Regions from separate parts of the Hippea alviniae EP5-r genome, predicted to be linked through region 2. Evidence: riboswitches for the same ligand, from Rfam matches in the RefSeq annotation. Region 2 holds a riboswitch; the other holds the start of a gene.
What was found. A riboswitch is a leader RNA that binds a small molecule or an ion and turns the genes downstream of it on or off. The one in region 2 is predicted to bind molybdenum cofactor.

Region 1 (8,033 bases), 820 kb from region 2:
TTTAGGGTGTATGTTGGGATTATAAAAGAATATCTCAAGCTCGTAATTCTCTTTTAACCTTTCTATTACGCTTGTTGCACACGGAGCACAGCAGGCATGAAGAAGCAGCTTTGGTTTTTTGTTTCTTTCTTCAACAATCTTCTTAATCGGCTTAAAAGAGAATCTATGAATCTCGCAAGGCCCATACTCCTTCAGTGCTTCTATGTGAGCCTTTGTGCCGTATCCTTTATGCTTTTCAAATCCGTAAACAGGATAGATGTCGGCAACAAGTTTCATGTATCTGTCTCGCCACACCTTGGCAATAATTGATGCTGCAGCAATCATTTTAACCTTCTCATCGCCGTCAATTATGCTTTTATAAGGAATAGGCAAATCAAACTTATCCCTTCCGTCTATAAGCAGAAAAGAAGGCTTTTGGCTCATCACATTTATCGCCCTTTTTATGGCAAGCTCAACGGCCTTTACTATGCCATATTTATCTATCTCTTTGTTTGATGCAACGCCTATGCCATATATGGAGTTTTTCTTGATAATTTCGTATAACTCTTCTCTTTTTGCTTCCGTGAGTTTTTTGGAGTCGTTTATCTCGTCAAGCTGTGGGATATCCTTGTTTAGAATAACACATGCAGCAACGACAGGCCCAGCCCAGGGACCCCTTCCCGCTTCATCTACACCCGCAGTTTTTCCCATCGTGAGTCGTTTCTGATAAATATCTTAGAAAACTTCTTCAATCCGAGATAACTCGCCACAACACCACACTTCACAAGAAATAGAAAATATACGCGGCTATCTTCAAACTCGCTTAATGTTTCAAAGTTGCCCTGCCCTTTTGAGATGATTATATCGGCTTCATCATAAACTTTTCTGCACTCTGGTTTTGCCATATCAGGCCAGAATCCGGGTATAATCTCTCCCGAATCGACAACTTTAGCCACCTTATCCATTCCAACATAGATTGCATCTTCTTTCGTAACATCATTGATTATTGGGCCGCCCCTGACTATCACATAAAGCTTTTTATCCGGATACAGTTTATTTATCGTTTCAAGCAGAATCCTATCAAATACGATTTCGCCTGCATTATCGGCAAGCAGAACAATATTTTTGGCATTTTTTAAGTTCTTCTCAAAAAGCGAAAAATCCGTAAGGTCAAGCGGATTATGGACAACATCATCTATTGTTTTCTCAAGGTTAATCGTTCCGACTTCGCTCCCAAAATCTATGATATTGCCAGCTAAAGCAAGTCTGATAGCAAAAAGCAAAGGGTTTTCTGAAGTTTCTATCTCCTTTTTTGCAAAATTCTCGTATTTTAAGGCTATATCGTTATACTTTCTCTTTATCTCCTTATAAGGGTCGTCTATTCCCAAAGTTTCTCTTATCGTTCCATAAACCTTTTCGCTAATAATAGGCGGTGGCAGATTGACATCTATATCCTGCAAAACCTTAACAACTTCCATAGCAGGCTTTAGAAGATGCTCTCTATCTGCATAAAACAATCTTGCCGTTCTTGTAGCCTGCGATATAAAGCAGTGATAACACTCAGCATGAACCTTCATACTGACAAATTATAGATAAGAGCCCTATCCAATGCAACAAAAATAAAAGCTCATTTGGGTGCTATGATGGAATAAATAATCCGTTTTTTTGTTTACTATTCTATCAAACCAAATAATTGGACTAAACTTTTCAAAATTTAGTATAATGTTTTTCCCATGAAGCTGGATGTAAAAATAAGCATAAGAAAAACATTTTTTGCTGAAACCATATCATCGTCATTTTACCGCTTTTTTATGATGTTTGTTGTTGCTTTATCACTCATTGCTATCGTTGGATATGACAAGGCAATACCCATATACTTAGGTTCTCCAACCCTTTACAGATACATAGAGATATTCACAATCTTGGTATTTGCATTTGATTTATTCATAAGGACATTGATGGTTGTTGAAGAGAGAAAGCAGAAAAACGCAATAAGCATACTAAAATATCTCACTCTTCCATCAACAATAGCAGACATAATCGCTCTCATACCTTACACCAGCCTGCCTTACCCCTACAGAATTCTCATAATAATCTCAAGGGTTATAAAAGGCGCCCGTTTTAGCCGAAGTTTTCAGGGCGTTATGGAAGGCATCAGCGAAAGGGCATTTGAAATATCAACAGTCTTTATAATCTTCACATTTTTAATCATAGCATCGTCAATTATCATATTTGTCGCAGAAGGCGGTCATAATCCGAAAATTCATAATCTATTCGACGCAATTTGGTGGAGCATAGTTACATTTACAACCGTCGGATATGGAGACATTGTTCCAACAACTCCAACAGGAAGAATAGTTGCATCGTTTTTAATGATTATGGGTATCTCAGGCATAGCTTTACTTACAGGTATTGTCTCCAGCGCATTTACGGATAAAATTATAAACATGAAACTCAATGTGGAGGAAATCATGGAAAAAAAGATAAAAAAGTTGGAAAATCACTTCATAATCTGCGGATATGGAAGGGTCGGCAAAGTTGTAGCAAAGGAAATGGAAAGATTTAAAAAACCTTTTGTAATAATAGAAGAAGACTCAGAAAAAGCCCATGAAGCAATAAATGAAGGATATCTAACAATAATAGGCAGCGCAACAGAAGAAGAGATATTAAAAAAAGCACGGGTTGACAAGGCTCAGGGTATAGCTTTAGTAATGGATTCAGACGCAGACAACTTATATACACTAATCACGGCAAAAGATGAGAACAGAAACATCTTAGCTGTTGCACGAGCAAACTCAGAAGATTCAGTTAAAAAATTCATAAAATTGGGCGCAAAAACCATATCACCATATCAATCAAGCGGATACGACATATCCCGAATGCTTATTTCACCCAGAACAGCCGAATTCGTTTCTATAGTAATGCAATCAGATAGAACCATTGAGATGGGTGAGTTCTATATAGGCAAAAATTCGCCCTATGCAGGCAAAAAAATTAAAGATACAGATATAAGAAGCAATTACAATATCATAATAATTGCCATGATAACAAAAAACAAAGAGACTATTTTTAACCCGAAAGCAAATTGCGTAATAGAAGAAGGCTCAACCCTAATCTGCGTTGGCACAAAAGAAGATATGGAAAAATTCGAAAGTAAACTCACTAATGAGACTTAAAGCAGAGCCTGTTTAAATTAAGCAAACTTGCAACGCCTGCTATTGTCGTTCCATAAAATATAACGATTCTGTTTTTGTTGTCCATTTTAGATACTCCTATTAACTCATCAATCGTGCCGTTTACTACACTTGAGCCTGTGATTAAAGCAACGAAGCTCTCTGCAACAACCTTTTTTGAAAATTCCCTGCCGTCTAAAATTTTCACACCATTAAAATCCTTTCCAATATTATCTTCGTCTAAATCGGCTATTTTTACATTATTAGCTGAGAAAACAGTTATCATGGAAGCCGCAAGGGCAGGCTGAAGTCCAACCATACCTATAGTTGTATTTTTACCCCATCTCCTGTAAAATCTCTCTGCCATTTCAGCTGCACATTGAGACGGCTCTTCATCCTTGCAGTGAATAGTTCCCCATGTCATATTCAAATGCCTTAAAACAGCGTTAATAGTGGCAACAACAACGGCTCTATTTCTGTTCGTTGAAAGTGAAAGCTTTAATACATCTTCAATATAACCTTCAAAATCGCTCGGCTCGTCGGTAAATGCCTGTCCTTTAGCAGATAAGAAATCAGCTTCTATAAGCACTTCTTTACCTTTAAGAAGAGGAAAATCGTCCCTTTCTGGTTTACCTATGGCTTCTTCTGGCTTTAAAGGTCTCATTTTAATCTGTATTTTCTTATTCAACAATCCATGATTCTCGACAATTTCCTTAAATTTAAAAAGAGCTTCTTCCAAAATACTCATTTTTTGATTCTCCCTTCTATAGTTAACAAGATTTCTAAATTCAAGGGCACTCTCCTTTCCAAAAAATCGGGAGGCATAAGCGTTTCCACTTATACCCTATCGGCCTTTAGCCATAGCTTCTTGCCTTAGGCTAAAAGGCTCGGAGATACCTATACTATACTGTTATACTTCCAATAATTCAAGGCTAATTTTAATTTATCAACCTGCTTGACTTAAAAAATATTTTATCCTAAAAACAAAAAAAGAAAAAGAAGGAGGTGCAAAATGAAAAAATTTTTAGTCTTAATTGCAGCAATATTTCTAAGCGTCCCTGCTTTTGGAAAATCGAAACAACCTGAATTCCTCGTAAAAAATGCCCTTAAATGCCCGCAGAAGGTTTATGGTGGTGGATTCTTGGTAAGAGAAGTGATACATCCAAAAAACGATGGAGTAAACCCTGGTTTTTCAACCTCTTACATAACCTTAAAACCACACTCAAAAACAGAACCGCATAAACTCACAAAAAGCGCTCAAGTGTATTACATTCTAAAAGGCGAAGCCATATTGCATATTGGCAACAAAACAGTTAAAGCAAAGCCAAACATGGCAATCTACATAGCACCAAATGTAATCCAATGGGCAGAGAATAAAAGCAACAGAGACTTTGTATTTCTATGCATAGTTTCTCCACCCTGGTATAAAAGTGAAGAGAAGGTGTTGAAGTAGGGATTCCTGAAGAGAGTTAAAACTTCTTGATATAAAATCACATTTAATTTATATTTATAAGTGAAATGGTTTTTCAAAAATCTATTAAGGTTATCATGTCAAACCACCAAAACAAAGAAAGGAGTATATGCCAATGGAGACACTAACTATCTGCGTGCCATTTTTTGCTCTTCCGGGATTAAAGGAAGAGTGCAACGAAGTTGTTGGCAATCAAAATCTTATTTTGAGAGACATTCTTGGATTAAACCCACTAAGAAAAGGTGAATACGAAAACGGCCCTTACCTTGAAGGATTCAACGCCGACGGAAAATTGGACTATGTATTTTACTTCGAAGAAGTTGAGAAAATCTTAGAGAAACAGCTCTACGACCAGATATACATTCTCTTTAGAGCAATTTATAAACCCTATCAAAAAGATGTTCAACATATCGTTGTTGGTTATTATAAGGTCGAAAACACTCAGGGCGTTGAGATAGCACCCGGTGTCTATTCAATAACAGGCACAGAAGCATACTTCGTTGATTACAATGATACACTTGACATTACTGACATCATTGTCGGATACAACCTGCAAGACTCAATAATGAAAAGCAATAGCCAGAATCACCCAGAATATAAAGATTGGGTCAACTCATGGCTTGAACATATAAAATCAAAAGAGAACAAACTTGAAGAGTATAAAGAGAGAAGCCTAAAACTCAGAGCATTAAAAACAGAAGAAAATTACAAAGATAAGATAAAGGATTGTCTATAAAAACAAGGAGGTAAAACTCAAATGGCTGTTGATATCTCCAAAAAGAGAACCGTCGCAATATGTGGCTCAGGTGGTTGTGGCAAGACAACCCTATGCGAAGATATCCTATTTCAGACGAAAAAGATAACAAGAAAAGGCTCAACAGACAAAGGCAATACAGTAATGGATTTTGATTCAGAAGAGATCGAAAGAAAAATCTCACTTCAGCTTGCAGTCGGATATACAGACCACAAAAAACACAGAATATATCTAATAGACACACCAGGGTATCATAATTTCATAGCGGATGCACTGTGCGGCATAAAGGCAGCAGACAGCACTGTAATGTTAATAGACATAAAAGATGGTCCTGATGCTCAGAACGAAAGACTGCTTGATGAAATAAAGAGAGAGAAAAAACCAACACTATTCTTCTTAAACGGCATAGACAAAGAAGACATACACCTTGACAAAACACTTCAATCAATCAAAGAAAACCTTTCAGAAAAAGCATTTCTTCTTCATCTGCCAATCTTTAAAGATAACAGCATCACAGGATATATCGATATTCTATCTAAGAAGGCATTTGACTTCGAAGGCAAAGAGATTGACATACCGTCAGACTTAGAAGACCAGCTTGAAGAGAAGTATATGGAATTGGTTGAAGAGATTTCAACCTATGATGATGAGTTGATGGAGAAGTATTTAGAAGGTGAAGAGTTAGACAAAAAAACCATCAACGAAACACTCAAAAAAGCTGTAAAAGAAGGCTCTTTATATCCGATGCTTATCGGTTCTGCTCTAAAAGGTTACGGAACAATGCAGCTGCTTGATGAGATAGTGGAACTCTTGCCAGCACCAGAAGAAGCATTCGATGAAGATGCAGCTTTGGTCTTTAAAACATACAACGACCCACAGATGGGCAAAATCAGTCTGATTAAAGTCTGCTCAGGCACATTTAAGGCAGATACAACATATTACAACACGACAAAAGACCAAGAAGAGAGACTTGGCACGATAAACCTTATGCAGGGTAAAACTCTCTCCAAAATAGAAGAAGCAACAACAGGCGACATATTCGCTGTTGCAAAACTAAAAATAACCCAGACAGGCGATACACTTGCAAACAAGGGTTCAAAAGTAAAATGCGACTTTGTTGAGATGCCGTTAAGATACATATCTGCAGCAATTTACGGCTCAAGCAAGGGAGACGAAGAAAAAATTGGTGCAGCAATAAGCAAGATTATAGAGTCAGACCCAACATTATCATTTACAAGAAACAACGAGACGGGTGAGTTTATACTAACAGGAATGGGTAAATTGCACCTTGAGACGGTTGTATCAAGGCTAAAGAAAAAATACGGCGTTGAAGTTGAATTGAAGAAACCAAAAGTTGCATACAAAGAGACAATAAAAGGCAAAACAACATCTCACGGAAGATACAAAAAGCAGACAGGTGGTCATGGTCAGTTTGGCGACTGCACAATCGAAATAGAACCACTCCCAAGAGGCAAAGGTTTCGAGTTTGAAGATTTAATCGTTGGTGGTGCAATACCAAAACAGTTTATACCATCAGTAGAAAAAGGCATCAAAAATGCAATGGAACAGGGAATATTGGCTGGCTATCCGATGATAGACATCAAAATCAGACTAATAGACGGTAAATATCACCCTGTTGACTCGAGCGATTTGGCATTCCAAATGGCAGGTTCAATAGCATTCAAGGAAGGTGTAGTAAAATGCAAACCCGTCTTGCTTGAACCAATTGTTGAGATGGAAGTGTATGTGCCTGACGAGACGATGGGCGATGTTATAGGTGATTTAAACTCAAGGCGCGGCAGAGTTTTGGGTATGGAACCATATGAAGAGAAAAAGGGATATCAACGCATAAGAGCTCTTGTGCCAGAAGCAGAAATTTTAGAGTATGCACCATCTTTAAGGTCTTTAACTGGCGGTCGTGGTTTCTTCAAGTATCAGTTCTCAACCTATGAAGAAGTGCCACCACAGATAGCAGAGAAAATTATTGAAGAGTCAAAGAAAGAAGAAGAGAAAAAATAAAGAAGGGGGCTTAAGCCCCCCCTAATTTTATTAGTGTGGAGCTTTTACTTCTAAAACGGGAATATCGCTTGTTCTCATCACCTTCTCTGTGACAGAGCCAAACATAAATCTCTCTATGCCACTCTTACCGTGAGCTCCAATTACGATTAAATCTATCTCGTTATGCTTTGCAAACTCAACAATCCTTTTTGCAGCATCGCCTATTTCTATCACATCTTCGACATTTTTAAGGTTATATCTGTTTCTCAAATGCTCCATCTGTCTTATAGCATCTTCTCTTAAACCTTTTATCACTTCTTCGGAAGGAAAAGATGGCACATAACCTACATAGCTGTTTATGTCCGTTATACAGTGATACAGATACAACTTTGCATCAAACTTCTCAGCTATAGCCTTTGCATAGGTTAAAGCATATACTGAAGCTTCCGAAAAATCCGTCGGAGCGAGAATCTTCTTAATTGAAACACTACCGTTCATAACGCCTCCTTATAAATACTCTTTAATCAAAATCTCAGCAATCTGAACAGCATTCAAAGCAGCACCTTTTCTTAGATTATCAGATACAACCCACAAATTCAAACCGTTCTCAACAGATTCATCCCTTCTGATTCTACCTATAAATGTCTCGTCTTTACCT
Region 2 (8,033 bases):
TCCTTATCAAGACAAGGATTTGAGAGATATAAGGTTTTATGACATTGGCGATATTCCGCTCTCATATTCTGATGTTAATCTAAACCTTGAAATAATAGAGAGCTTTATCCACAAGATAATTACAAAGGGCAGAAGGGTTTTAGCTTTAGGTGGTGAACACTTGATAAGCTATCCAATAATAAAAGCTCACAAAAGGAAGTTCAAGGATTTGGTCGTTATTCAGCTTGATGCACATAGCGACCTTATAGACTCATACAGGGCAGAAAAATTCTCTCATGCGACGGTTATGAGAAGAACAGCCGAAGTTGTAGGCTTTGAAAATCTATATCAGCTCGGTATAAGAAGTATGGTAAGGGAAGATAAACTCCTGCCTTTAAGAGATAAAAATATGTGCATGCTTGATTTGTCAAAAGCTAAAGAGTTTTTGGACGAGATAAAAGATAAACCCATCTATTTAACGGTGGACCTTGATGTGCTTGACCCTTCTGTTTTTCCAGGAACTGGAACGCCAGAGCCAGGTGGTATCACATACAAAGAGCTTTTAAACTTCCTTCTCAAACTTAAAGACAAAAGACTAATCGGTGCAGATGTGGTTGAGTTATCACCACATTACGACCCAAGCGGTGTATCATCTATCGTTGCTGCAAGCATAGTAAGAGAGCTTCTGCTTCTTATAAAGAGTTAACAATCTCTATCGGCACATTTTCAAGCTTATCTATATTCAGATGCCCGATTCCACCATCTTTTGAGATATGAATAGTAAACATGCCAAGCTGATTTGCTGTTTTTATATTTTTTTCGACATCGTCTGCCATTAGATACTTCTTAGCTTTTGTTAGCTCAACTATCTTTTGATACGGATATTTGTGCGGCTTTCCTATAAAATCAGAGCTAATTATGTCAAATATATCAACAAACAGGTCTATTATTCCGACAAGCTCCAAAACCTTCTGGGCATGTTTTAGTGGTGCATTTGTAAATGCAATCTTAACGGCATCTATCTCTTTTAACTTCTCTCTCAACTTTGGATTGGGTTTTACAAGCCCGTTCAGATTAACATCATGCGTGAATTCGAGAAAGTGGTGTGGGTCTATGTGATAATGTTTCATAAGTCCCGCCATCGTAGTGCCGTATGTGTGCCAGTATTCTATTCTTTTTCTGGGCACTTCTTGTGGGTCCATTCCTAAGAACTTAATCATATATTCGTTTATTCTCTTATCAACAAGGTCAAAAACACCCGCTTCCTGTGGATAAACGGTATTATCTACATCAATCAAAAATACTCTCATGTCTAAATAATACTCCAGATGGTTTAATATATCAAACAAAAAGCCCCTCAGCGGGGCTTTATAAGTTCAAATCCATACTCTCTATAAACATTAAGATGCTTAAGTATAAAATTATACAACTCTTTGGCTTTTTCTGAGTTTGAATACCTTATTAAAGCAACATAACCATACCTATGAACATTGCACTTTTCCGGTATATCTATCCACTTGAGATTCGTGTCTCTTACAAGAGCCTTATCAAGAACAATACCAGCATCAACAACGCCGCTTTTCACATACCCTACTATTTGAAAGACATTCAAGCATCTAACAACTATATTTTTCTCAATTTTTTCCCTCAACTCTTTTGGAAGCTTATTCATTATTTCTCTGAATGTCTCGCCAAGACACATAGCCCTTGTATCACCGCCTGCTATTCTAACACCTGCTTTGGCAAGGTCATTAATCGTCCTTATTTTACTTTCTGCACTTTTAGATATAAGAAAAATAGGTGTGAGTTTAAGGATTTTATCATATTTTAAAACGATTTTATGTTTTATAGCTTTTTTTAGAAACAGTGCATCAACAAGAGTATATATAGCTCCCTTTTTAGTTTGAAGCATCTCGTTTAATACTTGACCAGAACCGCCAGTTATAATAGCAACCTTGCAGTGATGAGTTTTTTCAAACATTTTTGCAATCCTTTCAGCAGGCTTTTTGATGCCGGCACCAGTAAACCAGTAAAGCGTGCAGGAAAAACCCTCAAAACTAAAAACAAATAGAAACACAAAAACCCCAAAGAATAACTTGCGCACGATAGCACCTCCTTAATTTTAATTAATCCATAAATATTATATGGTTAAGATTGCCTAAAAGATAAGAGCGGTCATAACTATCTCCTTTCCAATCACGGGAGGCATAAGCGTTTCCACTTATACCCTATCGGCCTTCAGCCATAGCTTTTTGCCTTAGGCTAAAAGGCTCGGAGACTTAATTTTAAAATTTATTACAATTTTTCCTGAGAATTGTAAAGTTTTTAAAATCACTTTCCCTCTTCCATAGACACAACAACACCTGAAATAGCTATCAAAATCCCACCTATAAGTTGAATCAAGGACGGTTTTTGATGAAGAATTAGAAAACCTAAAACTATAGCAAAGAAAGGATCAAGATAAGAAAATACGGCACTCGTCGAGACTTTGATATAATTAAGCGAATCATACCACAAAAATAGAGCCAAAGCTGTATGAACAACGCCAGTTATAACGAGCAAAAACAGAACCGTCAAATTCAATCCAAACTTAAAGAAGAATACAAAAGGCATAGTAAAGAAAAGCGAGATAAAAATTTGATAAACCGTAATTTTTAACGAAGAATGTTTAGCTGTCGTAATTTTAGAAATAAATCCCAAAAGTCCATATAAAAAACCAGAGACAAGAGCAATCAACGAACCAAAAAACGAAGCCGACGAGTAGCTAAAAGATGGTAAAAAGGTTAGAAAAGCACCGAAAAATGCAAACAATGTAGCCAGAATAAGGGTTTTTGTCAAAGGCTCTTTAAGAAAAACAACAGCCAGAATAATACTGAAAACAGGACCAAAATAGTAAAGCACAACAGCTGTTGTTATATCTGTAAGATTTATAGCCCAGAAGAAAAAAATCCAGTTAAGAGAAAGAACTATCCCCGATATTACTAAGGGAAAAGCGGGTTTAATTCTAATTAATTCTTTTTTGCCAAGCTTTCTTAAAGAATAGAAAAAAATAAAAGGAAAAGCAAATAAAACTCTGAAAAACACAAACACAGGCGAAGGAAGATTGGTCCATATGGAAAAAAGCGGGATTGAACCCCATATAAAAGTAGCAAAAAACATTTCAACTAAACCTTTTGTCTTATTCCCCCTCATTTTAATCCCCAATCAAATTTCATACAGTAACTCTTCGTTGACTAAACTTACCCTTTAGTGTAAATTTTTTAAGATGAAAGATAAAGTTTATCTTATCGATGGCAGCTCGTTTTTATACAGGTTCTTTTTTGCAATCAAGGGTTTGTCTTATAAAGGTCAACCCACTTCGGCTATCTTTGGCTTTGCCAAGCTACTTTTAGAGTTTGAGAACGCAAAACCTAAATACATAGCCATATTCTTTGACACAAAAGCAAAAACATTCAGAGAAGATATATTAGAAACCTACAAAAAGAACAGGCCGAAAATGCCAGATGAGTTGTCTGTCCAGATAGAACCCACAAAAGAGTTAATAAAAGCCTTTGGCATTCCCATTATTGAACTCGATGGATTTGAAGCAGACGACTTGATAGCAACATTTGCCGATAAACTCAAGCATGACTTTGAAGTAATTGTCGTTGCAACTGATAAAGACCTATTTCAGTTGGTTGATAATGACATAAAACTTTACGACCCTGTTAAAAAGGTTCTTTATGATAGAGAAAAGGTTTTTGAAAAATTGGGCGTATATCCAGAACAGGTTGCAGACTTTTTGGCTTTAGTCGGTGATAGCATAGATAATATACCAGGCGTTAAATCCATAGGCCCAAAAACGGCAAGCCTGCTTCTCAAAGATTACAAGAACTTGGACGGCATCTTAAATAATTTAGACAATCTAAAGCCAAAAGTGAAAAATGCCATAGAGAAAGAGCTTAATAATCTTCCTGCATACAAAGAGCTAACGGTTGTAAAAAGGGATGCACCCATAGATGTAAGTCTAAATCAGATAGAGAAAAAGGATGCAGACATATCAAAAGTAAAGGAGATTTTTTTAAAATTCGGCTTTAAATCACTGATAAATCAACTTCCAGAAGAACAAACAAAACCAGAAAAACCAACAAAACAAGAAAAACCAATTCTGTTTTCCCAAAGCGGTTCAGTCTTGCTGTTTGAGAATGGAACACTAAAAAGGGTTGAACCGTCTGTATTTGAGATAGACAAAAACACAATAGCATACGACATAAAGCAACTTGCATCCTTAGGCGTAAATTTTAACATTCTTCCATTTGATATAAAGCTTGCCTGTTATCTTGTAAATCCAGACTCGAAGGGCTCACCAGACTCATGCTTTGAACAAATAGATGATGAAATTTACCTAAAAGTTGCAAAAGCCAATAACTTCCACGACAAACTTGCGAAAGTTTACGAACCTTTAAAAAACTACATAAAAGAAAACAATCTTGAGTTTTTGCTAAAAGAAGTGGAAACACCATTATCGATTGTGCTTTTTGAAATGGAAAAAACAGGCATAAAGATAGATGTCGATTACTTAATATCGTTCAAAAACGAATTGGAAGACAAACTGAGCAGAATAGAGAATTCAATCTATGCACTTGCAGGTGAGATATTCAACATAAACTCAACAAAGGAACTTCAACGAATACTATTTGAAAAGCTCAAGATAAAACCCATTAAAAAAACAAAAACAGGGTATTCAACCGATTCAGAAAGTCTTCAGGTGCTAAGTGAAAAATACGAGATAGCAGGATTAATCATCACATACAGGGCAATAGCCAAGGTGATTTCAACATACATAATACCATTTTTGGAAAAGGTTGATAAAAACAACAGAATCCACACAACATTTAATCAAACACTTACATCAACAGGCAGACTCTCATCTTCAAATCCAAACCTTCAAAACCTGCCCGCAGGCGATGATGAGTTGCATTTAGGCATAAGAAAATCCGTCATAGCAGAAAAGGGATACAAGCTTATCTGTTCAGATTACTCTCAAATTGAACTAAGGGTTTTGGCAGAGCTATCAAAAGATGAGACACTCATTGAAGTATTCAAAAACGACGAAGACATACACACCCAGACTGCTGTTAAACTATTCGGAGTCCATAAAAGCATGGTTGACCACAATCTAAGGCGAATGGCAAAAACGATAAACTTCGGGATTTTATACGGCATGGGATATGTATCACTTGCAAAGACACTAAACATACCAAAAGACAAAGCAAAGCAGATAATAGAGAAATACTTTGAAAGGTTTGGCAAAGTTAAAGAATACATAGAAAATACAATTGAAAAAACCATAAAACAGGGTTATGTGCAAACATATTTTGGAAGAAGGCGATACTTTTTCAATATTAACAGTTCAAACAAACGATTGGCAGAGTTTGAAAAAAGAGCTGCAGTAAACGCAACAATTCAAGGAACGGCAGCAGACATAATAAAAATAGCAATGGTAAAGCTCAACGAGAAGCTCAAAGATAAGGATGCCAAAATAGTTCTTCAGGTTCACGATGAGCTGCTTATAGAAGCAAAAGAAGAAATAGCAGACGAGATAGCAGAATTAACAAAAGAGACAATGGAAAATGTGGTCAACTTCTCAATCCCACTAAAAACACATACAAAAATCGCAGATAACTGGCATGAAGCAAAATAGCTTTCTTAAAACACTTAAAGGCAAAAAAACAAAACCCACGCCTGTCTGGTTCATGCGTCAGGCAGGAAGATATCTGAAGGAATACAGAGAGCTAAAGAAAAAATATTCATTCTTGGAAATGTGCAAAACGCCCGAACTTGCAGCCAAAATAACACTTATGCCTTTGAAATTGGGCGTTGATGCTTTAATCATTTTCAGTGACATACTCATACCGTTGTTGTCCGTTGGTGCAGAAATAGAATACACAGAAGGAGTGCAACCAAAATTAGACCTACAAAGAAACTTTGAATACAAAGGATTGGACAACATAGAGTTTCTAAAAGATGCGATAAAAATAGTAAAAGATGAACAATCAGATATACCACTTCTTGGCTTTGCTGCAAGTCCTTTTACGCTTCTTTGTTATCTATTCGGCGGAGCTGAGTTTTCAAACATAAGGGTATTCATGTTCTCAAACCCAGAAGAGTTCAAAACATTGATGGAAAAGACGACAAGATTAACCATAGATTATCTAAATTTTCAACTGAATAGCGGATGCGATGCGGTTCAACTGTTCGATAGTTGGGCTGGGATATTGCCTGCTAATTTATACAAAACCCTTGTTTTTCCTTATGTAAAAGAGATAGCTTCAAACATAAAAGCCCCACTCATATATTTTGTAAAAAACTCATGCCACATAAACGATTTTTTAAAAGAGATAGAAGCCAACTGTTTCAGCATAGATTCAAGAAGTTCACTAAAAAAGATTTACAGCTCAACAAACAAGTGTGTTCAGGGAAACTTAGACAATGCCGTCTTACTCACAGACAGAGAAACAATAAAAAACGAAACTTTGAAGGTTTTAAAAGAAACCGAAGAGATACCACACATCTTTAACCTTTCTCATGGTATTCTGCCAAATACAGACCCAGATAAGGTAAAGTTTTTAACAGACTTAGTCCACAATGAAACATCAAAGTAAAAAAATTACAATTGTAAATATGGGTGCAATTGAGAAGACAATAGATATACCATTTTTTCTGTTCAACATGTTTAACGACAAGTTTATACTTCCACTGCCACAACCAATAAGGGCTTTTGTGGCTACAATGATTACAATTGCGCGATTTAAAGAGACCTTAAAAATTCTAAAGACAACACCATCACCACTTAAAAAAATCACTTACAAGCAAGCCGAACTTTTAGAGAAACTCTCTAACATAAAAACAGAAGCGGCATTCGTCTATTCAAAACCAAAAATTGCCAAAACAGACAACTCAACGGTTATAGCAATGTACAATTTCTACTCACACACAACTCATGGAAAAATCTTAGAAAAAGCAAAACAAATCAAACCACCATTTTGTATCTATAACGAATTTTTTGACATGGTAAAAAACAGAATAGAGAAAGAATTAAAAAGTCTAAACCCAACCAAAACAGTCATTCTTCTATCTGCACACTCCATACCAGAAAAACACGCAAAGAAAGACATATACGCACATGATTTAGCAGTATTTACAAGGTATTTGGATAAAAGGCTGCCTTCAAAAGTTTTTCTCTCTTTTCAATCTAAGTTAGGCCCCATCAGGTGGCTAAAACCCGCAACAGAAGAAAAAATAAAGGAACTCTCAAATTTATACGAGAATCTTTTAATTTTTCCCATAAGTTTTACTTCTGAAAACACAGAAACAACGAATGAGATAGATATTAGATACAAAAACATTGCTTTAAAAAATGGTTATAGAAAGTTCATTAGAATAAACTGCTTCAATTATGATAAAGATTTCACAATTTTCTTATCAAGAAGCGTTGTATCTGCCAATAAAACTTAAAAATTGGTCAAAATCCAATGGCTTGCTTATATAATAACCTTGAATATAATCGCAATTTATTTTTCTCAAAAAATCGAACTGTTCTTTTGTTTCAACGCCTTCGGCTTGTATCTTTGCTCCTAAAGAGTGAGCAAGTTCAACAATGTACTCTATAACCCTTTCAGCTTTTCTATTACCTATAATATCAACAAGGGTTTTATCTATTTTTATAACATCAAATTCCATCTCTATCAGTCTATTTAGGGAAGAATATTTAACTCCAAAATCATCTATTTCGACTTTTATACCTAATTTTCTGAGTTCCTTTACAAATTCAGAAGCCCTTGAGATGTTCTCAACTATATCTCTCTCTGTTATCTCAATAGAAAAACCCCTTCTGTTTGTATGAGTGAGTTTATCCTTTATGGCTTTTAATAACGCTCTATCATTTATATCTTTTGCACTAATGTTTATTGCTACATCTATGTCAGGAATCTTCTCGGTTTGTTTAAGAACTTTATCTACAACTAAAAGAGTAATATCCCTTATTAAATTCATTTGTTCGGCTATAGATATAA

Region 1: it holds a riboswitch for molybdenum cofactor, as region 2 does, so the genes downstream of both, G415_RS0105235 (Rossmann-like domain-containing protein) here and G415_RS0101030 (substrate-binding domain-containing protein) in region 2, are expected to answer to the same signal.

The regions. Positions count from the first base shown of each region.
Region 1 is NZ_ATUV01000001.1:1,006,794-1,014,826, forward strand. Features, by position in the region: gene G415_RS10955 (ribonuclease HII) at 1-690, opposite strand, end outside; gene G415_RS0105225 (damage-control phosphatase ARMT1 family protein) at 669-1,556, opposite strand; gene G415_RS0105230 (potassium channel protein) at 1,713-3,155, shown strand; gene G415_RS0105235 (Rossmann-like domain-containing protein) at 3,142-3,900, opposite strand; molybdenum cofactor riboswitch at 3,936-4,057, opposite strand; gene G415_RS09950 (cupin domain-containing protein) at 4,165-4,605, shown strand; gene G415_RS0105245 (hypothetical protein) at 4,739-5,359, shown strand; gene fusA (elongation factor G) at 5,381-7,396, shown strand; gene G415_RS0105255 (universal stress protein) at 7,427-7,873, opposite strand; gene G415_RS0105260 (aspartate-semialdehyde dehydrogenase) at 7,883-8,033, opposite strand, start outside.
Region 2 is NZ_ATUV01000001.1:188,274-196,306, reverse strand. Features, by position in the region: gene speB (agmatinase) at 1-685, shown strand, start outside; gene G415_RS09345 (pyrimidine 5'-nucleotidase) at 672-1,289, opposite strand; gene G415_RS0101030 (substrate-binding domain-containing protein) at 1,337-2,083, opposite strand; molybdenum cofactor riboswitch at 2,149-2,268, opposite strand; gene G415_RS0101025 (EamA family transporter) at 2,311-3,171, opposite strand; gene G415_RS0101020 (DNA polymerase) at 3,245-5,662, shown strand; gene hemE (uroporphyrinogen decarboxylase) at 5,649-6,623, shown strand; gene hemH (ferrochelatase) at 6,607-7,476, shown strand; gene G415_RS0101005 (EAL domain-containing protein) at 7,444-8,033, opposite strand, start outside.